DNA from 2 places in the Psychrobacillus sp. 05T411 genome. Region 1 is predicted to be linked to the other one. Evidence: predicted binding sites of a transcription regulator. Region 1 holds the regulator's gene; the other holds the start of a gene.

Region 1 (3,424 bases):
AGTTTTTAATCTCTTCCATTGGTAGGTTATATCCACCAAGGTGAAGAAGACTATAAAGAAGCATGGAACCATGACCTGCTGATAATACAAAACGGTCACGATTAAACCAGTTAGGATTATTAGGGTTGTGACGTAAATGTTTTGTCCATAAGGTATAAGCCATTGGTGCTGCTCCCATAGGAAGACCTGGATGGCCTGAATTTGCCTTATCAATTGCATCAATAGATAAGGTACGAATTGTATTAATTGCAAGTAAATCTGACTGTAATGACATAAATGACATCCTCTCGAACAAAATTTTTAACTATAGTACTAGTTTAGACAACAATGCACCTATTATCAATGGTTTCTGAAATGATTAATTCAGAAACTTACCTTTTTTCGCTTGTTGTACTTTCGCTGGAGTAACATCATTTCCTGCCGGATCAATAATTTTTACACTCTCAATCGTATCTCTCATCGTAGAGCGAAACGTTTCTAAGTATTCTTTTCTTAGAGCGCTTTGTTCTTTTGCTTCTTCTATAGATAGACCTGTTGTTTTAGATTTTTTAGAGAGCTCGCTAATTCGCGCTAGTTTTTCTTTACTTAACATATATATCATCCTTTCCTTTTGTACCTCTTATAAAGGTAAGGAAAAAACCGTCAGAGTGCAAGTCTTTACACTTCCTGAGACTCCACAAATTCAATATATCTACGATGAACAGTTGCTTTACTAATTTCAAAGCCTAATCCTTTTAATGTGGAGGTTATTTCGTCGTAAGTTAAGCCTGCATTTCTAAGTCTTACAATTTCCTCAACAGGTGTATCAATACGTTCCCTTCCTTCCGGATTCCCTTTCGATTTTAAGTTTTTCTCTGGTCGAAATCCTTTCGAGACAGCACGCTTCATCCCCCGTTTAATCTTGGCATTATGAAGCTTTCGTTGGTACTCCTCTACAAGCGCTAAAATTTCTAACAGCATGGAATCCATCTCGTTTAAATTTAATATTCCTTTATCTTGTAAAGTAAAGACGGAAGTGTTAGTTTTTTGCAGTAAATGGAGCACTGCCATTCGACCATTTCCGCGACCGATTCTGGTTTCATCTTGGACAAAAACCGCTTTAATATCGAATTCTTTAATGTATGTGAGTAGATCAAGTAGCCCATCACGCTCCATATCATATCCGCTATGTTGGTCGGAAAACACTTCACTTACTTCATAACCTTGTGCTTGTGCAAATTCCATCAACTCTTCTTGTTGTCTAGTCAAAGAGGATTCTTGTGTCTCTTTTGCTGTGCTCACACGACAATATATGACTGCTTTCAATTGCTATCACTCGCTATCTCTGTACCATGATCAAAATGAAAATTATCTTTTACCTCTGGAATGAAAAGCATATCCCCTGCTTTAATATGGGAGGTTTGTAGATTATTTATGACCATCACGTTTTTTATCCAAACTTCTTTTGGTTCATTCGTTGCAAACTTATCTGCAAGTTCCCATAAAGAATCACCTTGTTCTATTTTAATTTGATGCTGTTGTTCTGTCGACATTGTATTGGAAATTATTATTGTCATCAAAAAAGCGAAACTTAATCCTAAAAATAATGTAATAAAATAGTTTTCTTTCATCCAGTTCATCTATAAATCCCCCTAATTAGAATGCTTGTTCGGAATGTATGTTCTAATAATAAAACGAACATTTGTTTTTGTCAACACTTATTAGAACCTATGTTTGCATAAAGTTTGAGAGACTGTTATACTATTAGTAAGAAAGAAATTAGTAGAAAAATGACCAAAAAAAAGAGGTGAACTCAATGAAAAAAGCGTCGAAAAGACAAGAAGATATTTTAGCTTTTATTAAGGAAGAAGTTCGTACAAAAGGGTATCCACCATCTGTACGGGAAATTGGCGAAGCAGTTGGACTAGCATCGAGTTCTACGGTGCACGGGCATCTTGCTCGCTTAGAGAGTAAAGGACTTATTAGAAGAGACCCAACGAAACCGCGCGCAATAGAAATACTGGACGGGATTGCGGAAAAACAAGGAGTCGTGCATGTACCACTAGTAGGGAAAGTAACCGCTGGTCTTCCGATTACTGCAATTGAAAATATTGAGGAATTTTTCCCACTGCCTGAAACGTTCGGTACAGCTGATGATCATTTATTTATGTTAGAGATTATGGGAGATAGTATGATCGAGGCGGGAATTTTAAATGGAGATTATGTTGTTGTAAAACAACAGCAATCTGCAAATAATGGAGATATCGTTGTCGCGATGACAGAAGAAGATGAAGCTACGGTTAAACGTTTTTTCAAAGAAAAAACTTTCTTCCGATTGCAACCTGAGAATTCTTCGATGGATCCGATTATCGTTAACCAAGTATCGATTCTTGGTAAAGTAGTTGGTGTATACCGCAATATCCAATAGAATTCTTGAAAACTTGACAAATGATACGAATGTCCGTATGATGACAAAGAGCCGATATCATATTTAAACGAAAAGTGGACATTTTCGTTTAAATCATCGAAAAACCCTCTCACCTTTAAATGGTGAGAGGGTTTTGTTTTATGATTCTTCCTGTATTTCTACTTCTTCTCCGTTTAGAACTAAGCGATAGGAGATATCTGCTTTCAACGAAGCAGATACGGCACAATATTTTTCTTCTCCAAGTTTTATGGCACGAATTACTTTTTTTGCATCGATATCCCCTTTTACATCGAATAATAAATCAGCTGCAGTAAATGCAGTTGGTAATTCTTCCCGACGAGCCCCGTCTACTGTAATTTCGATGGATTCAATTTTTTCTAAATGCGGTTTTAATATCATTGTAACGTCAATACCGATACATCCCGCTAACGAACTAAGTAACATTTCGGTTGGTGTTGGTGCTTGTCCTAGTCCTCCATAGTTTGCTGTTGCATCCATTACCATCGGATAACCAGAAGGTCCTTTTGCTTCAAACGCTCTTCCACCTTGCCATATTGCTTTTACTTCCATTATCAATCATACTCCTTTAGTTAAAATTCATTTACTTTCGCTAAAAACTTTTGGGCACGATCAGTGGATGGATGTGCAAAAAACGTTTTCGGTTCTGCATCCTCCACAATTTGACCGTCCGCCATAAATAAAATACGATTCGCCGCATCTTGGGCAAACTTCATCTCATGCGTAACGATGACCATTGTCATCCCTTCGTCCGCCAATTCTTTCATCACTTTTAATACTTCTCCAACTAGTTCTGGATCGAGTGCAGACGTTGGTTCGTCAAATAACATAATTTTCGGTTCCATTGCAAGTGCACGTGCAATCGCTACACGTTGCTGTTGTCCTCCTGATAGTTTCGAAGGATAGACATTTTCCTTTTCTTGCAAGCCGACCCTTTTCAACAATTGGGAAGCGATTTTTTTCGCTTGTTCTTTTGATTGTTTCTTCACGACGATAATG
Region 2 (3,424 bases), on a different contig from region 1:
TTCGTCAAAGGTTTTCCACTCGTTAACTGCTGTGCATAACTTGCTTCTTCTTCTGCTACTTGGGTTGCACGAATAACTTCTCGAATTTTCTTTTCAATTGTTTTTGGCGTGATGCCATGCTTTTCATTGTATTCCATTTGAATAGTACGACGTCGTTGCGTTTCGTCTATCGCTTTTCGCATAGAGTCCGTCATTTTATCCGCATACATTATTACTTCACCATTCGAATTTCTTGCTGCACGTCCTATTGTTTGTATTAATGAACGCTCCGAACGTAAAAATCCTTCTTTATCCGCATCTAAAATCGTGACAAGAGACACTTCTGGTAGGTCAAGCCCTTCCCTTAGTAAGTTGATTCCAATCAGGACATCATATGTTCCTAAACGAAGATCTCTTATGATTTCAATTCGCTCTAATGTTTTCACTTCCGAATGTAAATACTGTACTTTAATGCCGATTTCTTTTAAATAATCCGTCAGATCTTCCGACATTTTCTTCGTTAATGTCGTTATAAGTACCCGTTCATTTTTCGCTGTACGCTCATGTATTTCATTGATCAAATCATCAATTTGTCCTTCAATCGGTTTCAATGTAATAATCGGATCCAATAAGCCTGTTGGACGAATGATTTGTTCGACCATTTCTGGTGTATGCTCTAGCTCATAAGGACCAGGTGTCGCTGATACATATACCGCTTGATGGACATGGTCTTCAAATTCACTAAAAGTAAGTGGTCTATTATCAAGTGCAGACGGCAATCGGAAACCGTGGTTTACTAATACTGATTTCCTTGCTTGGTCTCCATTAAACATTCCTCTAACTTGTGGTAATGAAACATGGCTTTCGTCCACTACCAATAAAAAATCTTTTGGAAAATAATCTAATAATGTATATGGAGTTGCCCCTGCTTCACGTAAAGTGAGATGACGGGAATAGTTTTCAATGCCTGAACAAAAGCCCATCTCTTCCATCATTTCTAAATCATAGCGCGTACGCTGCTCTAGTCGTTGTGCCTCTAGTAATTTATCCTCCGCACGCAATATCTTTAATTGTTCTTCTAATTCTTTTTCGATATTCTCTATGGCCAATTTCATCTTTTCTTCTCGTGTAACGAAGTGAGATGCGGGGAAGATGGCTACATGTTCACGTTCTGCCATTATTTCTCCTGTAAGTGCATCGACTTCTCGAATACGATCGATTTCATCACCAAAAAACTCTACACGAAGACATTTTTCATCTCTTGATGCGGGGAAAATTTCAACAACATCTCCACGCACACGGAATGTACCCCTTGTAAAATTTATATCGTTTCTTTCATACTGGATATCGACTAATTTTCGAAGTAACTGGTTTCGCTCGATTTCCATTCCTGTTCGAAGGGAAACGACCATGTCTCTGTATTCCTCTGGATTTCCGAGTCCGTATATACACGAAACGGAGGCAATAATGATGACGTCTTTTCTCTCGAATAACGATGAGGTAGCGGAGTGTCGAAGTTTATCAATTTCTTCATTGATACTTGAATCTTTTTCAATATACGTATCTGTTTGAGGCACGTACGCTTCTGGCTGGAAGTAATCATAATAACTTACGAAATACTCGACAGCATTGTTTGGAAAGAACTCTTTAAACTCGCTATACAGCTGCCCTGCAAGTGTTTTATTATGCGCCATTATAAGGGTTGGCTTGTTCGTTTGTTGGATAACATTTGAAATGGTAAATGTTTTTCCAGTACCTGTTGCACCAAGCAATGTTTGATGTTTCTTCCCTTCTTGAACACCTTTTACTAATTCTTTTATCGCTTCTATTTGATCTCCTGCTGGCTCATACGGAGCTTGCAAATCGAAAATTTGTTCCATAGATAAGCCTCCCACTGGTTGAATAGTTTCAGTTTAACATACTCTTTTTTTGAATCCTAATAAAACGAACGTATGTTTTTTCATTATTTTTTGCACATAAGAAAAGCCGCCTAAACATAAGCGGCTTTTCTATCCATCACTTTGGATTATTTAATTGTTGTAATGCATTCGTGTATTGTGTAAATGCTTTTTCGTCTTTTTGGTCCAGTGCCTCGTCTATCTGTTCTAATAATCGTTTACTACTTTGTTCCCGGTGGATAATGTTCAAAAACATATCAAGATAAATTTCGTTCAACAATTTTTCTGCAGAACTTTCTTTTCCTGGCTGACCCATCGCTCTTAAAAAATCTGCATATGAATATTGTTTGTCCATTTCCATCACCCCGATGCCTTTTTTTCATTATATAAAAGCTTGGCGTTAGTTGCAACTATTTTCGGAAAATTGCGATTTTAAAATAAAGAGTAAACATTTCAAAAACTCGATATATTTACTTGCTTTTTTTCCATATTTAACTACAATTAAGTTATAACTTACTAAGGAGTGAATGTATATGTTCAATAAAAAAGAAGAAAAGTCTTTCCTAGTTTCATTTGACACCGCTGTACTTCAACCAATTGTAATTAATAACAAAGTTTTTACTAAAGCGATCAGTTATTCGGGCGAAACTAAGGTTATAGGCAAAAAGCCTTATGACATTGTCCGTCATTCTTGTTCCTATTACGGTTCTTCTTTTCAACACTCAACTAAATTATCAAAAGAAGCGATTGGAAATTATTTGAAGCTTCCTATTCTTATTGCACATGACTTTGGGAGTCCGTGTATTTTAATCCCTATCCTTTCTCCAAAATCTGATTTAAACACATGGTTTTCTCTTGGAGCCATCGAATCCTTCTATCCCTCCGAAGGTGGCTGTACGATTGTTTTAGCGAATGAACAAAAGATACAAGTACCTTCTTCTCCAACTACAATTAGCCGACAAGTTGGATTTGCCAACATTCTAAATATGCATTTCTTAAAAAGAATGAGTCATCTAGTAAATAATAGTCTAATCACTTCTCGTAATCCGCTGTTTCAAAAAGATTTATTTGGTTAACGCGCATTTTCCACAATCCCCAAATAAATAGTGAGTAGTTCTTCCACTCGGTTGCGGAGTCGGACATTTAAATAACGACGATGTTCTTCATAGCCTCCATGAAAAAATACATATTCCGTGAACATATCATCTCCCTCTCCGCGAAGAACTTTCATACTATGTCTTTTCATATAAATATGGGTTTGTTTCAATTCGATTTGAACTTGTTTTACGGCTCCTTCTACCATAGCTACATACGGACGCTTTAACTTAAAGGGACCTTGTTCAAAAATCATTCGATCCTTCTCCAGAATAGTTAATACCATTGGTAGATAGATCATGTTTTCTAAATAAGGGATGGCCTCTTCCGGTATTAATGGCATATCGACTCTCCTTTTCAAGAACACTTGTTCTTATTTCATTGTACTACTTTTAGAAAGAAATGCAACATTTAAGAAGCAATACTTTTTAGGGATAATGCGACGTGGTGAC

The links. The regulator LexA, encoded in region 1, represses DNA repair genes until DNA is damaged. The targets are predictions, from matches to a motif close to CGAACATATGTTCG.
Region 2: uvrB (excinuclease ABC subunit UvrB) is a predicted target of LexA. The motif match lies at 1,925-1,938, and genes of this name have one in related genera.

What each region holds. Positions count from the first base shown of each region.
Region 1 is NZ_JBFTLO010000003.1:258,790-262,213, reverse strand. It holds gene tkt (transketolase) at 1-274, opposite strand, end outside; gene AC1DFT_RS04050 (DUF896 domain-containing protein) at 359-592, opposite strand; gene AC1DFT_RS04045 (YneB family resolvase-like protein) at 658-1,305, opposite strand; gene yneA (cell division suppressor protein YneA) at 1,302-1,619, opposite strand; gene lexA (transcriptional repressor LexA) at 1,796-2,407, shown strand; gene AC1DFT_RS04030 (OsmC family protein) at 2,546-2,977, opposite strand; gene AC1DFT_RS04025 (amino acid ABC transporter ATP-binding protein) at 2,998-3,424, opposite strand, start outside.
Region 2 is NZ_JBFTLO010000002.1:193,412-196,835, forward strand. It holds gene uvrB (excinuclease ABC subunit UvrB) at 1-1,859, opposite strand, end outside; gene AC1DFT_RS02405 (IDEAL domain-containing protein) at 1,996-2,232, opposite strand; gene AC1DFT_RS02410 (competence protein ComK) at 2,411-2,953, shown strand; gene AC1DFT_RS02415 (YhjD family protein) at 2,950-3,315, opposite strand.